2 regions of the Paenibacillus sp. J31R30 genome follow, and region 1 is predicted to be linked to the other one. Evidence: a T-box and tRNA genes for the amino acid it is inferred to sense, from the RefSeq annotation. Region 1 holds a T-box; the other holds one or more tRNA genes.
The links. A T-box is a leader RNA that pairs with one kind of tRNA and senses whether it is charged. The one in region 1 lies ahead of ileS (isoleucine--tRNA ligase), so its partner is inferred to be a tRNA-Ile.

Region 1 (7,643 bases):
CAGACGATATAGTTTCGTCAACAGAACTTAACAATTGTAAATTCACTACAATTATTTGAGCTTCTTTTTAAACCCTCTATTAGTTTGTGGTGTATATCCTACTGACTCATAGAAGCCTTGTTCCCAGTGTAGAATATCTTCTGTTCTTTTTATGTAGCAAATATCTTCTTTCAACTAATCTGCCTGATAGTTGAACAGGCTACCAATGCTGGTAGCCTGTTTGTTATGTTGCTATCGTTCTCCGTTTATTGAATGCTCATCCAAAAGGAAATGTAGAAAGCAAACAGATAGGCTGTCCTCTAATACGCTCCGATAGGTATATTCGACCATTTCTCTAACCACTGCTCATAAGTTTCTACAGATTCGGGATTGGAAAGGCTGTGTGCTACAAAACCCTGAGCCTTCCCGGTTGCCGTTGCTGTAGGCGTTGCTTCATAACGAATATCCATGGACCATCGTACTTGATCGGATTTATTAGGAAGAGCCCTATGAGGAAGCAATTGATTAAAACAGAGTACATCTCCTGGCTCCATCTCTATGGAAAGGCCATTCAAATGCTTAGCATCTTCTTTGCGCAGCCCGAGGAAATTGGTTTCTTCGTCAATCGCACCTTCTAATAAAGTGTCTGTAAAAAAGCCAGGGGCAACCTGCAAGCAGCTGTTGGCCTCGGTCACCTTTTGTAAAGGCATCCACATCGATAGGACGTGTATATTCTCAGCATCCCTGTAGTATTGGGCATCTTGATGCCAAGGTGTATCGGTCCACTTCTGGTCCGGTAGCTTTGGTCTTGCATTAAAGATGCCATGGACAGAAAGTTCCGACGTCCTTAGTAGATCCGAAGCCACATTCAACATAACAGGATGTATGAAGAAATTGTACATATCCGGTCCGACAAGATCTCTTCTAGGACTACGGCTATATTTAGGTTTACCAGCTAATCGCCATAGCTCGACAAGACGATGTTGAAAATCTAGTTCCTCATGTTTATCCTGCAACAATCCTTCTTGGCACCACTTCTCTACCAATTCATCAACCCAATTCATGATGATCCTGGTAGCCAGATCCAATAAATCTGATGGGATTACACCTTTCACATGCAAGTAATGGTTCTTCCTGTAAAATTCGATTTGCTCATTCGTGAGTAAGATTGTCATCGTCACATTTCTCCTTTTGATGTTTGTTAATGTTATTGTAACGTCACGAAATCACTGTGCATACAACAGAACGAGCTTGAAATTTAACCTTTTGTCGTTAATACTTAGAATAGACGATTTGGAGAGTGATTACATTTGGAACAGCCATTTAAGGTGCGTGCAATGAACAATCCTATCCTGATAGGATCTAGCCATTTTACAATCGTAGAGCCAGGGTGGTCGTATCATCTGCATAATCATAAAGGTTATGAACTTCTATATTGTCATACAGGAAACTTCATGGAATGGATTCATGGGGAATCTATAGAAATGAAGAGTGGAGATTGGTTATTGATTGGTCCAGGAGTTAACCACAGCACGATAAATGTATCCAAAGATGCGCTTGCTTATTTTTCGATGCATTTTGATGTAGAAGATGTTGAGGCTCGAAATGAACTGAAAAATATGAATTTTGTTCATCTAAGAGGTCCCATTTCCATTTTACAAACCTTGTTTACGGACATTCAAAGAGAGATCGCAGAAAACCCGTCGGAGAATGGCAATTTAAATACGATTCAAAAATTACTCATTCAATCCCTGTTTCTCCGGTTGTTAAAAGAAGTACTTCAACTGGTATCACATCCTAATGATCGCATTATTCTCAATAACAAGATGCTGAATAAAGGAGAAATTGAACTAGCCAATACCATTGAACGGATGCTCCATGAATTCATGGAATCCACCATCACTATTAATGGAATTGCTGAAAAATTATATATTAGTAGAAGCCATTGTAATGAAGTATTTAAGAAGGTTTATGGTATCGCCCCTCGTCAGTATTTAAGTATGCTTAAAGTAAAAAAGGCGGAGGCATTAATTCTGCACTCCGGACTTTCAATGGAAGCTATAAGTGATAAGCTAGGCTTCTCGTGTTTAGGCAGTTTCAGCAGACAGTTCCGCCGTTGGACCGATCTGTCGCCTTTGCAGTACAGGAATTCGCAACGTTAATAAGGGTGATATATATGTTCCGTTGAACTGCCCTTCGATTAAAAAAATGAGCAGGCTGCCTCGGCAACCTGCTCATTTTGATTGATTCAACGCTGCAAGCAAGCCCTACAGCATTACTCACTTAAACTTTAGATAGGACTATTGAAATTACAATCCCAGCAATTGAAATCCATACGAAATAAGACTTATAAATCCTAGAAATAATTGAATCCTGCTTTACTAAGTCATTCCTGTGGTTTTGTTGCATTTGTAAATCAATATTTCCTGTAGCGTTAGAAGCTCCTGTTGAACCTAAACCTTTAAAAATTAAAGTTACTACTAATAGAATTAAAGAACTCATAAACAGATAATCAGATACTTGTTGCATTAAAATCTAACTCCTTTTGTATTGCAGAATTTGTGACTTACAATAATATAATAAAATAGATTTTTTTAGAAATTTGTCGTATTTTGCCATTCTTCATCGATAATTCACCAATGTTCAATATTCATTCACAATTCAAACAGGCAGCCCATGTACTGGCAGCCTGTTTGATTTTTTGCTTTATTACTCAATCAGCAAACCAAAATGATATTCCCCGAACGAAACGAATTCCATATCGGCTTCTTTCGCATATCTAACACCGGTCAGTAATACGTTTTCCTGCAAAACATGCTCAAAACGCATTAACGCTGCTTTCAACTTCTCATCTACATCGAGAACGAGATTGACACGTTTTTCGATAGGGAGCCCAAGCCTTTTACGATAATCCTGAACGGTACGTATGACCTCTCTAACAACACCTTCCTGTTCCAACTTCTCGGTAATTGTCGTATTCAAGGCGACTGTCATTTGGTAACCCGTTGCTGATGCGAAGCCATCATTTGCTTGTTTCTCCACAAGTAAATCATCGAGCAGAACATGAAATGTTTCACCATCGATTGTAATATCCAGAAAGCCGTTGTCGAAGGCAACTTTCGTTTGTTCAGCTGAAAGCTGCTTCAAATGATTTTGTACGGGTCCTACGAACTTGCCATACTTTTTGCCTGCTGTCTTCAAATTTAATTTGAAATTGAAGTGTACAAAGCCGGCATCACTCTGCACGACCCGAATTTCTTTAACGTTGATCTCCTCTTTGATGATGTCTTCGAATTGTTCAAGGTTACAGACACGGTCAAATGAAATGAGCAGCTCGGACAGCGGCATACGGGTCTTGATTCCTGTTTCATTCCGAATATTGCGTGCCAATTCTACGATTTGCCGCACAGCTTCCATATCATTTTCGAGTGACAAATCACGTACGGACTCGTTCATCGTTGGATAATCGGTAAGGTGAACACTTGCCACGCCTCCCAAATTATCATACAAATCATCTGCGATAAGCGGGGCATACGGTGCGATCATTTGTGCAAGCGTCAGCAGAACGTCACGTAATGTTTGATACGCTGATAGTTTATCAGCGGTTAATCCGCTCCCCCAAAAACGATCCCGAGAACGCCGGATATACCAATTGCTTAGTTCATCTACAAAAGATTCGATATGCTTCGCTGGATTCAAGAAATCGTAGATCTCCAACCCTTTTACAACGTCCAGCAAGGTGCTATTCAATCTTGACACGATCCAGCGATCCAATACATTTACAGAGATCTGCCGCGGATGTTCTTCGGGTTTATATCGATCAATCATCGCGTACAACGTATAGAAAGCATGTGTGTTCGTGATCGTATCGATGACTTTTGATTTCGCTTCGGCTACGATTTGCTTTGAGAACCGTTTACTATTCCAGGGTGCGCTGTCGGATAACAATGCCCATCGGAAAGCATCGGCTCCAAATTCGTTAATGATTTCCCAAGGATCAATACCGTTGCCCTTGCTCTTGGACATCTTTTGACCATTCTCATCCAGTACATGACCTGTTGATAGGACGGCCTTATAGGGAGCTTTCCCATTATATAGTGTGGAGACAGCCAGTAAGCTGAAAAACCAACCTCTCGTTTGATCAATCCCCTCGCAGATCATATCAGCAGGATACTGTTCGTGGAATTGCTCTATATTTTCAAAAGGCTGATGATACTGAGCAAAAGGCATGGACCCGCTATCGAACCAGACGTCAATCACTTCTGAAGTTCTATCCATAGTACCGCCGCAAGAGCACCGAAGCTTCACATCATCCACGTAGGGCTTATGCAGCTCAAGACTTTCCTCAATGGGATCGATGGACCGATCACGCATATCCTGATGGCTGCCCGGTGCATATTCCGCTGAACAATCTTGGCAAACCCACACATTTAGCGGCGTCCCCCAGTAGCGATTCCGACTGATATTCCAATCGACGAGTTCTTCCAGAAATTTTCCAAATCGTCCTTCACGAAGATGTGATGGATACCAGGAGATCTGACGATTGTTCTCGATCAACTGCTCCTTGATGGCTGTCGTTTGGATGAACCAACTCTCCGTCGCGTAATAGAGAAGCGGTGATTTACAGCGCCAGCAGAATGGATAGCTATGTTCATAACGTTCTTTGGAAAACAATAGATGACGCTCAGACAAGTTTTTAACAATATCGATGTCGCAATCTTTCACAAACCTTCCTGCAAAATCTGTGATCTGATCGGTATATCGACCAGCCATGTTCACGACATTCACGAAATCCAATTCGTGCTGCCGAACGGTGCGATAGTCATCCTCTCCATGAGCTGGCGCAATGTGGACGATGCCAGTTCCGCTGGTGTCGCTGACATAGTCCGCGTCTACAACGATATGCCCTTTATTCACACGCATATAGCCAAATGGCGCCACATACGTAGTGCCTACAAACTCAGAACCTTTATGCGTGGATAGGATCTCATAGTTCTCTTTCATGACCTTTTTAACTAGATTGCTGGCCACGATATATACGTCACCATTCTGCTTAACTTTGGCATAATCCAAATCTTTATTAACAGCCAAAGCGACGTTGGCAGGCAACGTCCAAGGCGTTGTCGTCCATGCCAGAAAATGCTCTCGACTATTCGTGCTAGTAAATTTCACGGTGGCACTCAAATCTTTGACATCTTCATAACCTTGCGCAACTTCGTGAGAGCTAAGCGTTGTCTGACAATCAGGGCAATACGGGCTTACGCGATGTCCTTTATACAGCAGCCCTTTTCGATGAATCGTGGCTAAAATGTGCCATACACTCTCGATATACGCGTTCGTCAGCGTCACATACGGGTTCTCCATGTCTGTCCAGTAGGCGATCGCTTCGGTCATTTCACGCCACTGTTTCTCATATTCGAACACACTGCTTTTGCACTTCTCCACGAATTCGGCGACTCCGTATGTCTCGATTTCCTGTTTGCCGGAAATACCTAATCTTTTCTCCACACCTAGCTCGACAGGAAGACCATGCGTATCCCAGCCCGCTTTGCGGACGACGCGGTAACCGGACATCGTTTTGTAACGGCCAATGAAGTCCTTGATAACACGCCCAAGTACGTGCCCGATATGTGGCTCCCCATTCGCAGTCGGAGGTCCTTCGTAGAACACAAAATTCGGTTTACTCTCCCGGTTTTCAATCGATTTTCTGAATGTATCGTTCTGTTTCCACTGTTCAAGCACACGAAGGTCGCGGGCCCTTGCCAATTCTTTCACATCAACTTTTCTCATACTTCCCATCCTCTCTCTGGATACAACTTGAAGTTCATTCATTGACGGAACCACCCCCAAAACGCAAAAAAATCCCGCCCCATAAGGGACGAGATTTCATCTCGCGATACCACCCTAGTTCCGCACAGATTATGAAAAACATAATCCTACGACACCTCTCACTACGTACCATCATACGCGTCCATTGTAACGGCTGGATCCCGGGTCAGCTTACTGAACTACTTCAGCTTTCCTTCTCGGAGAGGATTTTCGACTAAGGCTTGAACGTTGGCTTTCAGCGTGTGCCAACTCTCTGTGGAACAAGGGCTTAGTGTACTCTTTCTCGTCAATGAATTTATTCGAACATTCAGTTAATTCAATCTTACATCAAAATCAATAAATGTCAATATCGGTTGGAACCTATACAGTAATTAGCTATCGTAGCCCCTACGTTGAGAGCGGAGATCGAGAATTATTCCAAAGCAAGTCATGATATAATTATTAGAGCTTAAAAACAAAGGAGAACGATAGGAATGAACAGCATTGTAAACTGGAAAAATGGCGCTCACGGGCAAAAATTTATAGCTTCTTTTAGCGGGGGAAAGGATAGCGTCCTGGCACTTTATAAATCAATGAAGGTTGGAGAACCAATCGGACTCATCGTCATGCTGGAGGAAGAAGGGAAACGTTCTAGATCCCACGGAATGCCTCCTGAGCTGATCCGCGCCCAAGCCGAATCTATCGGCTTATCCGTTTATACGGCGGCTGCAAGTTGGGATGACTACGAAAACGTGTTTATGGGCCTTTTGGAAGAAGCGAAACGTCAAGGCGCAGAAGTATTAGTTACAGGAGACTTGGATATGCCAGTTGTTGGCTGCTGGCATGACAAGGTTACCCAAGCTACCGGCTTAAAGCTTGGCATGCCGCTATGGGAAATGGACCATGTTGAAGCTATCACAGAGTTTATAGATCTAGGATTTGTATCTATCCTCGTCACAGTAAATTTATCGTTAGGGATGCGGGAAGAAGATCTGGGCCGAACGTTAACTCTCGACTACGTAAAAGAACTACAAGCTCGTGGTATTGACCCGTGCGGAGAAGGCGGCGAGTTCCATACAACAGTCATCGATGGCCCCATCTTCAAACATCGTATTCCCGTTCGCAGAGGCAGCATTGTTAAGAACGGAGATTATGCCTTTTTACCTCTAGAGCTACTCGGCATTTAACTGTGTGAAGTGATTATCACCCCTAATTAAGGCTTTATACGTTTAGCCACCAAACTCCGGCACACTCAGGTAAATGAGTCATTTGTTCTTTAATAACTTTGTCAGCTAAATGATCTCCAAAGAAAAACCTTGTAAGTCTTTCAGCTTCATCCATGCTATCAAAATCATAATCTGTTCGTATCCATGTATGAGAAAAACCATATTCACTTTCAAGTAGTTCAAAATATCCTTTTAAAAAACTTGGAGGATTGGGTATTTCTGAACCTGTTCCGAAATTTTCAAAAATAATGACACTACCGCCAGGTCGAAGAACACGTTTAATATCCATCATGACTTGATGGATATTTTCTTTCCAATTTTGAACGTTAGTACTACCTAAATAACATATACTCCAACCAGAAACGATTAAATCTACACTTTTATCTTCAACAGGGAGATTTCTATGGTCAGCAACTTGTGTACGCCAATTTTGTAATCCAGCTTTTTGCAGTTTATTTGCCGTTACTTTCAACATTGCTTCTGACTCGTCGAGTGCCAACATTGATTTAGCTTTTGGGGCTAACATACATGTAAGTCTTCCTGAACCTGCTCCCATATCTACTATGTCTAAACCTTCAACTGGCCTAATTGTTTCGATTACCTCATATAGACTTGGTTGTTTCGAAATGA
Region 2 (7,643 bases), on a different contig from region 1:
GAGAAAAGGGGGTAAATAGTAGGCTGCCAAGGAGTTAATTGTACCGATTGTCAAGGTACCGCTTACTTGATGGGCGATCATTTCTTTGGATTGATCATACAGCTCCAACATTTGCTGCGTTAATACAAGCAAGCTTTCTCCAGGTGGCGTAAGACGTAACTGTCGCCCGTACCGTTCGAAAAGGGGAACACCGTACTCACGTTCCAGCTTTTGAATCTGCATGGTTATACTTGATTGGGCATAGCCCAATTCCTCAGCGGCACGTGTGAAGCTTTTCCTGCGGGCAACTTCTCGAAAGGTGCGGAAATACGTCAGATCCATATGTAGCCTCGCTTTAATATCAATTTATTTGATGAGTTCTATCATTTATTATAGCTAACTGTGATGATAAGTTCCATGCTAAAGTAAATGTACAAACAAACGAGGCAGGGAGATGGTCATTTTGCTAAAAGAACAAGACCTACAGGGGATTTATGTACCGATTATTACCCCTTTTGATGAGGAATTTGAAGTGGATGCAGCATCCTTTTATAATCAAGCTTATAACTTGTTTCAAGATGAAATAGATGGGTTGGTTGTCAATGGGACAACAGGGGAATCGCCAACCATTACGAAAGACGAGCTAGGGGTCTTATTCGCTGCAGCACAAGCCGCTCGAGACGCAGCGCATGTTCAGGTTCCGTTGATTGTAGGAACAGGGACTAATGATACCTTATCGACGGTTAGGAAAACTGAGCAAGCAGGAGAGCTGGGAGCAGAGGCTGCGCTTGTTGTAGTTCCATATTACAACCGGCCAAGCCAGCAAGGGATAATCGAACATTTCCGCCGTGTAGCGCGAGTCGGGGTACCCGTGATATTGTATGATGTCCCGCATCGTACAGGCATGACGCTTACGCTCGATACGGTGCGTACGATTCTCGACATCGACGGTATCATTGGCATGAAAGACAGCACTCCGAACACGAGGCTGGTGACGGAGTTGACGCGACTTGGCTCAAAACCTGTTCTCTGCGGTGAAGACACGTTGCTGTATGCAGCGTTGCAGGCAGGGGCCAAAGGTGTGATGAGTGCTTCAGCGAATGTGGAGACGGAGCGTTTTGTAGCGTTTATCCGGAGTTACTTTGATGGGGCTTATCAGCAAAGCCGTGAAGAATTTGAGGAGCTGTTACCGCTTGTTCGTTTGCTTTTTGAAGAGCCGAATCCAGCTCCGATCAAATGGCTGCTTCATCAACAAGGCGTCATTGCTTCTGGTGCATTGCGTTTGCCGCTTCTACCAGTGACGGAAGGCTTACAAGCGAAATTAGCAGCTTATTTATAAAAGGAGTTGTCGCGTGTAATGAATCGAACGAGAGTGTTTACAGGCTCACCTTGGGAGCCGGTGGTCGGTTATTGCCGAGCCATTCGTGTCGGTGATTGCATCGAGGTAGCGGGAACGACGGCGATGAAGGATGGCGAGGTTGTTGGAGTAGGCGATGCCTACGAACAAGCTCGATTCATTCTTCAAACGATTGAGCAGGCGCTTCAAGAACTTGGTTCTCAGATAGGTGATGTAATTCGAACCCGCATGTATGTGACTGATATTTCATTGTGGGAAGAGTTTGGTCGGGCGCATGGGGAGTATTTCCGAGATGTGCAGCCTGTGGCGACGATGGTTGAGGTAAAGGCGCTGATTGACCCGCAATTGCTGATTGAGATCGAGGTTGAGGCTGTGATTACAGGATAGTTTACGATTAACGTCTAACGGACATACGCGTCACTATACTGGCTGTAATCGTCTATGTAGAAATCTAACGGACACTAGAGTCACTATTGCCTCATTAGGGGAATCGAATCTCCTCTTTTTGAGCCAATAGCGGTCTCTGTGTCCGTTAGACGATTATGCAGGTCTTTTTTTTCAGCTATCAGATCATCTGAGTCCGTTAGCTGCAGTCAACAATTAGCTTACGCGTTTGCCCAAAATAATCAAATCACGCTCAACGCCGTCCAACTCGGCTACGCCAGGCAGATGCGCCCAATTGGTGAAGCCAAATTTGCGGAATAGCTGCAGACTCGGCTCGTTGTGGCCGAAAATAAAGCCTAACAACGACTTCAGACCAAGCCCTGGACTAGCGGCAATAGCTTGTTCCATCAAGTAGCGTCCAATGCCTTGACCGCGATAAGCTTCATCCACGTAAATACTGACTTCGGCAGTTGCGTTATAGGCAGGCCGCCCGTAGAAGGACTGGAAGCTTAGCCAACCACAGATGCCGCTCTCATTCTCAAGTACCCATAGTGGGCGGAAATCGGCCGAATGTTCATGAAACCAGCGCTCACGTGATTCAGTTGTGACGGGTTCCGTATCAGCAGTAACCATGCGTCCTGCGATTGTTGAGTTGTAGATGCGTACGATTTCAGCCAAATCTGCCAATTGCGCGTCGCGGATATGTAAGTGCTTCCCCATAGAAATAACTCCTTTTGCTCTAGGTTAGTTAGATTCTGTTTTACGCTCAGATAGCGCAGCAAGCTTCAACCAATATCGGCTGATGGTCTCTGTACCATTATCCCAATTCATCAAATGGAAATGCTCATTCGGTGCGTGAAGGTTCTCCCCTGGTAATCCAAAGCCCATTAGCACCACAGGTGCATCCAACACACGACCTAATACTTCAACAATCGGAATAGACCCACCGCTGCGCGTGTATACCGGCCATTCACCGAACGTTTCCTCGTAAGCTTCCGCTGCCGCAACCATAACAGGCTCATCAATCGGCGTGATAAAAGGATTGCCTCGCAATTGTCGGTCCAACGCAATGGACACGCCTGGAAGTGACTGTGCATGAATATGGGCTTCGACCAAATCCATGATTTCCTCAGGGATCTGTGCAGCGACTAGGCGACAGGCAATTTTCGCTATAGCACGATTCGGAATGATCGGTTTGATCCCCTCGCCTTGAAAGCCGCCGCTTACTGATGTGATTTCGAGTGTAGGTCGGGAAGTCGTTTGCTCATAGAAGGAGAAGCCTTTCTCTCCGTATAGATCCGTAACGTTCAAATTCGTGCGAACTTTGTTCTCGTCGGGTTCAACCTTTTTAAACGCTTCTCGCTCTTTGTCCGAAAGGGCAATGACACGGTCATAAAAGCCTTTTACCGCTACGCGACCCTCTTCATCATGAAAGGAGCTTAGCAGCTTGGACAACGCGTGAATCGGGTTCTGCACCGCACCGCCGAAAAGTCCCGAATGGAGATCACTATTAGCGCCATCGATGGTGATTTCGAATCCAGCTAAGCCACGAAGTCCATACATAAGTGCTGGCTTGCCAGGACCGTGCATTTGCGTGTCAGATAGTACGATGGAATCGGCCTGCAATTTAGCTGCATGAGCTTCAACAAAAGCAGGGAGGTTTTTACTCGCAATTTCTTCTTCACCTTCGATGCAGAATTTCACATTAACGGGAAGTGACCCGTGTGTTTGGAGGAAGGCTTCAACAACTTTTACATACAGCAATAACTGGCCCTTGTCATCCGTACTGCCACGACCGAACAGCTTGTTATCACGAATAATCGGCTCAAAAGGAGGCGTTTCCCACAGCTCTAATGGCTCAGCGGGCTGCACATCATAATGACCATATATCAGAACCGTCGGTTTGCCTGGCGCATGTAACCAGTCTGCGTAAACCACGGGGTGACCTTTCGTTGGCATAATTTCAATATTTTCGAGTCCGGCCTGTTTCAAAGACTGAGCGGTCCATTCAGCGCATCTGATCATATCCGGTTGGTGCTGGGCTACGGCACTAATGCTTGGAATTCGCAAAAACGCCAAGAGTTCCTCTATGTGTTCATCCCTGTGCGTTTGTAGATAGCTTTTGATTGTTTCAATCATGGTTGTATTCTCCTTTTTTCTGCTGCCAAATAGTCTACATCACTTAACTTCCCCAAAAACAGGGAAATTCCTGCTATTCCTGTAAACCGTCACATTTTATTTGTCATATGGTCAAAAAAGATTTGTTCTTTCGATTAGTCGGTTAAGGATGAACGAATGTTGCTAATAAGTGAACCTAATTATGGATAAGCTAGAGGTAACGATCAGACTATATTGGAGTGATAATGATGAACTGGATCTATTGGGCGAAATTATACGATTCCAAGTTTCAAGCAGGCTGTTTAGCGAAACGAATGGAAGAAGATTGGTGGATCTATGGGTATGAGTGCCCGCAGGAAGTTGAGGTTTATAAATCGAAAAAAGGGCGCTTTGGCGTCAGGTATAACACGTAGATTAGCTGAATATGTATAAATTAACGCTTGACTAAGCCTGCGCCGTTAGTGTATATTTATTTTTGTCGCTGTTGAGCGGTACTCATGACGCGGGGTGGAGCAGCTCGGTAGCTCGTCGGGCTCATAACCCGAAGGCCGCAGGTTCAAATCCTGCCCCCGCAACCAAATTTCATTAGGGCCTATAGCTCAGTTGGTTAGAGCGGTCGGCTCATAACCGATTGGTCGGGGGTTCGAGTCCCTCTGGGCCCATAGCACGGAAACCCTTGGTAGATAAGGGTTTTTATTTATTTTAAGGACATAACAAGCCCCTCATTCTCATCAGTGTTGATGGAAATGAGGGGCTTGTGTTCGTTTGTGCATACTACTTTTTTATTATTGTTTCAATTGTCTAAGTATAACAACCCAGATTCTCAAACCTGTCACCCATAACGTTAAAGATGAGCCAAAGCCAATAAATATAGATCTCGGAATCAATGATACATTGCCGATTGTGGCGTTGAGTGGTAAAAATAAAGATATGATGCCTAATATACAGAGCACTGCACCCGTACCATAATAAAATTTTGCTCGAAACAATTGAGCTAAAGGGATAAAGTGAATACCAACAATGATCGCCATGATTGGGAAAAAGACTTCAAAATGATCGAGTGAATTACAAATCATACTTGCAACGAAGATCGCAAGTCCTTCTAGACCAAAGATCATACCAAATTTTCGATTTGTCCGTTTCCAATGTACCTTTTCTTCCGGTGTACGAGCATCGTTCATGCTGCGAGATTTACTAAATAACGAAATAGCCCCGAACAGCAAGATGATTGTCACAATAGCTGAAAGAACAAGTGGCCACGGTGCTCCAAGTTCATTGGAACCAACAATACCAATGGAAGCCCAAAGCGCGCCAAAAAAAGTCATGAACATGACGCCATTGGCAGCACCAAAGACAGCAGCTTTAGACAGTTTAATAAAATCATTCATCAGTAATCAGTCTCCTAACAATTAAATTTTGTGATTTTCGCAGTCCCGGGAAAGAGTTAATACTTTGTTAATAATCCATTTAGATGGATTCAATAAGCGTATAATAAAATAACTAGTAAGGAAACGTTTCCCGCAAATTATTTTTAAAGGAGAAGAGAGATGAAACTTAGCAAAAAATCAGTTACTGTACTTTCATTTACGATTGGAGCTTGTTTATTTGTATCTACCGCTTTCGCTGATGCGCTGCTTGGATCTGGATATGACCGGTTAAAAGATTCAGTTAAAAACACGGCAACACTTATGGAAAAGGATATGAAAAACTACACGGTCGAGACGTTGTATTCATTGAAGGATAATAATCAAACCTTGCTTCAATCTTCCTCGTTCAAGAAATTGGATACGGTCAACCAGGTATCTGAGGACACCGAGACGAGTAAAAACGCCAAGGGTGAAACAACCACCAATTATTCGTATTCCGATAAGAAGCAATCCATTAATAAAAACGGTATGGATAATACATATTACATATCGGAATATCCGGCTCATATGAACCGTGGAAATCAAGCTGAGTTCAGAAACCCTTTTGATGAAAAAGGAGCATCGGAGATTGAAAAAATCGTTGATGCTGTGGTTGGCTCTCTGAAAGATTATGTGCAAGTTGAGGAAGGTACTGATGGCGGGAAAGAGTATTCGGGAAGCTTGTCCGAGACACAAGTACCTGCTCTTGTGAATGCTGTCACTTCCTATGGAATCAAGCAGATGCTTGGCAGTGAGCGGGATTTACCTGAAATAGAGAGCGATATTTTTGTGAAAAAGGTTGTAGGGACGGCTGTTGAAAATAAAGCAGGTTATTTAGAAAATGTGACAGGTGATATCACACTGTCAGGAAAAGATAAAAATGGCGTTCAGCATGACTTAAACTTAAATGTGATTGTCAAGCTTTCAGAGATTGGCAATACGAAGATTGTTATGCCTGACCTATCAGGCAAAAATGTTGAGAAGGTTAATTATGCAGGCGGATTCAGCAGTAAATATGTAGGTACCTATAAAAATGATATCATTATGGACAAAGACGGTAAATTCGTGAAGATTGGTGAGAGAACGGTAGAAATCACAAATGTAGATGGAGTTAAAGTGGTAGGAAAGTATTCAGAAACCGTTTCTCCTGGTTTTGAGAGCGAGTATCCTAGCAAGGATGCATTTAGTTTTGAATACAATCCGATGACAGCTCCAACGTTCACTTACACCGATGCGAAGGGTGAGCAGAAGAATGGCATGATTCATCCGAATTCTGCTGGTAAGATTTACTTCGAAATGAATATAGGTGTTATGGATAAAAACACGTACAAATCTAGTATGAAACCATACTATGATGGAGAATTTAGACGCGTGTTTGAATAGAAATGTTGTTCAGGAGGCTGCGGATCGCGGCTTCCTGAGCATTTTTAGGGAGATGATGAATTGACAGTCAAGGCGATGGAGATCAAGGACTTAACCAAGTCATTTAAGAATGGCCGGGGAATCAGCGAGTTGAACCTAGATGTTGATCAAGGGGATATTTTCGGGTTTCTAGGACCAAATGGTGCAGGTAAGACAACTGCTATGAAGATGATAACAGGGCTTATGAAACCGGATCGCGGCGATGTGAAAATTTTCGGTTCCAGTGTTTCAGAGGACTATGTCAATGCGATGAAGCATGTCGGCTGTTTGATTGAAACCGCAGAATCGTACCCCTATATGACGGCAAACGAAAATTTGAAACTATTCGCGAGATTCTACCCTGAAGTTGATCAGCGAAGAATCGATGAATGTCTTGAAATTACGGGGATGTTGAAATATAAAAACGAAAAATCACAAAAATTTTCGCTCGGAATGAAACAACGACTAGGAATAGCGGCAGCAATTCTATCGAGACCGAAATTGTTAATTTTGGACGAGCCTCTTAACGGCCTGGATGTAGAGGGAATGCTGGAGATGAGGAAGTTGATCAAGCAACTATCTCAGGAAGGTACGACTTTTTTTATTTCCAGTCACTTGATTCACGATGTGGAATTAACATGCACAAGAATCGGGATTATTTACGGAGGTAAGTTGGTCAACGTAGAATATACCCAACATATCCTGTCGTATTATTCGTCGCTTGAGAATTATTTTGTTAGTGAGGTGGACAGGAATGGCAGGGTTTAAAGCTGCATTTATTAATGAAGCCGTGAAGTTGCTGAAAAAGAAAAAAATGATGGCAGCCGCGATTTTGTCCATTCTTGCCGTCATGATCGGTCAAATTGCCGTAACTACGATAAAGCATGGCCTTGGATTAAGAATTGTAGGGAGTGTTGAATTTCCCATTGCGGTTCTTTCGTTTATTACTTATACGCTTTTACCGTTATTTGCTATCTTTGTCGCGATTGATATGTTTA

Region 2: it encodes a tRNA-Ile, which carries the amino acid that the T-box ahead of ileS (isoleucine--tRNA ligase) is inferred to sense. The anticodon was not compared.

The regions. Positions count from the first base shown of each region.
Region 1 is NZ_JCAUAV010000007.1:26,387-34,029, reverse strand. Features, by position in the region: gene AC58QO_RS21975 (phytanoyl-CoA dioxygenase family protein) at 300-1,154, opposite strand; gene AC58QO_RS21970 (AraC family transcriptional regulator) at 1,317-2,141, shown strand; gene AC58QO_RS21965 (hypothetical protein) at 2,263-2,508, opposite strand; gene ileS (isoleucine--tRNA ligase) at 2,689-5,769, opposite strand; T-box leader at 5,851-6,107, opposite strand; gene AC58QO_RS21955 (Dph6-related ATP pyrophosphatase) at 6,282-6,974, shown strand; gene AC58QO_RS21950 (class I SAM-dependent methyltransferase) at 7,009-7,643, opposite strand, start outside.
Region 2 is NZ_JCAUAV010000001.1:1,062,875-1,070,517, forward strand. Features, by position in the region: gene AC58QO_RS03870 (LysR family transcriptional regulator) at 1-321, opposite strand, end outside; gene dapA (4-hydroxy-tetrahydrodipicolinate synthase) at 434-1,318, shown strand; gene AC58QO_RS03880 (RidA family protein) at 1,337-1,723, shown strand; gene AC58QO_RS03885 (GNAT family N-acetyltransferase) at 1,937-2,440, opposite strand; gene AC58QO_RS03890 (dipeptidase) at 2,465-3,859, opposite strand; gene AC58QO_RS03895 (hypothetical protein) at 4,084-4,251, shown strand; tRNA gene AC58QO_RS03900 (tRNA-Met) at 4,340-4,416, shown strand; tRNA gene AC58QO_RS03905 (tRNA-Ile) at 4,427-4,500, shown strand; gene AC58QO_RS03910 (hypothetical protein) at 4,624-5,226, opposite strand; gene AC58QO_RS03915 (hypothetical protein) at 5,386-6,627, shown strand; gene AC58QO_RS03920 (ABC transporter ATP-binding protein) at 6,688-7,413, shown strand; gene AC58QO_RS03925 (ABC transporter permease) at 7,400-7,643, shown strand, end outside.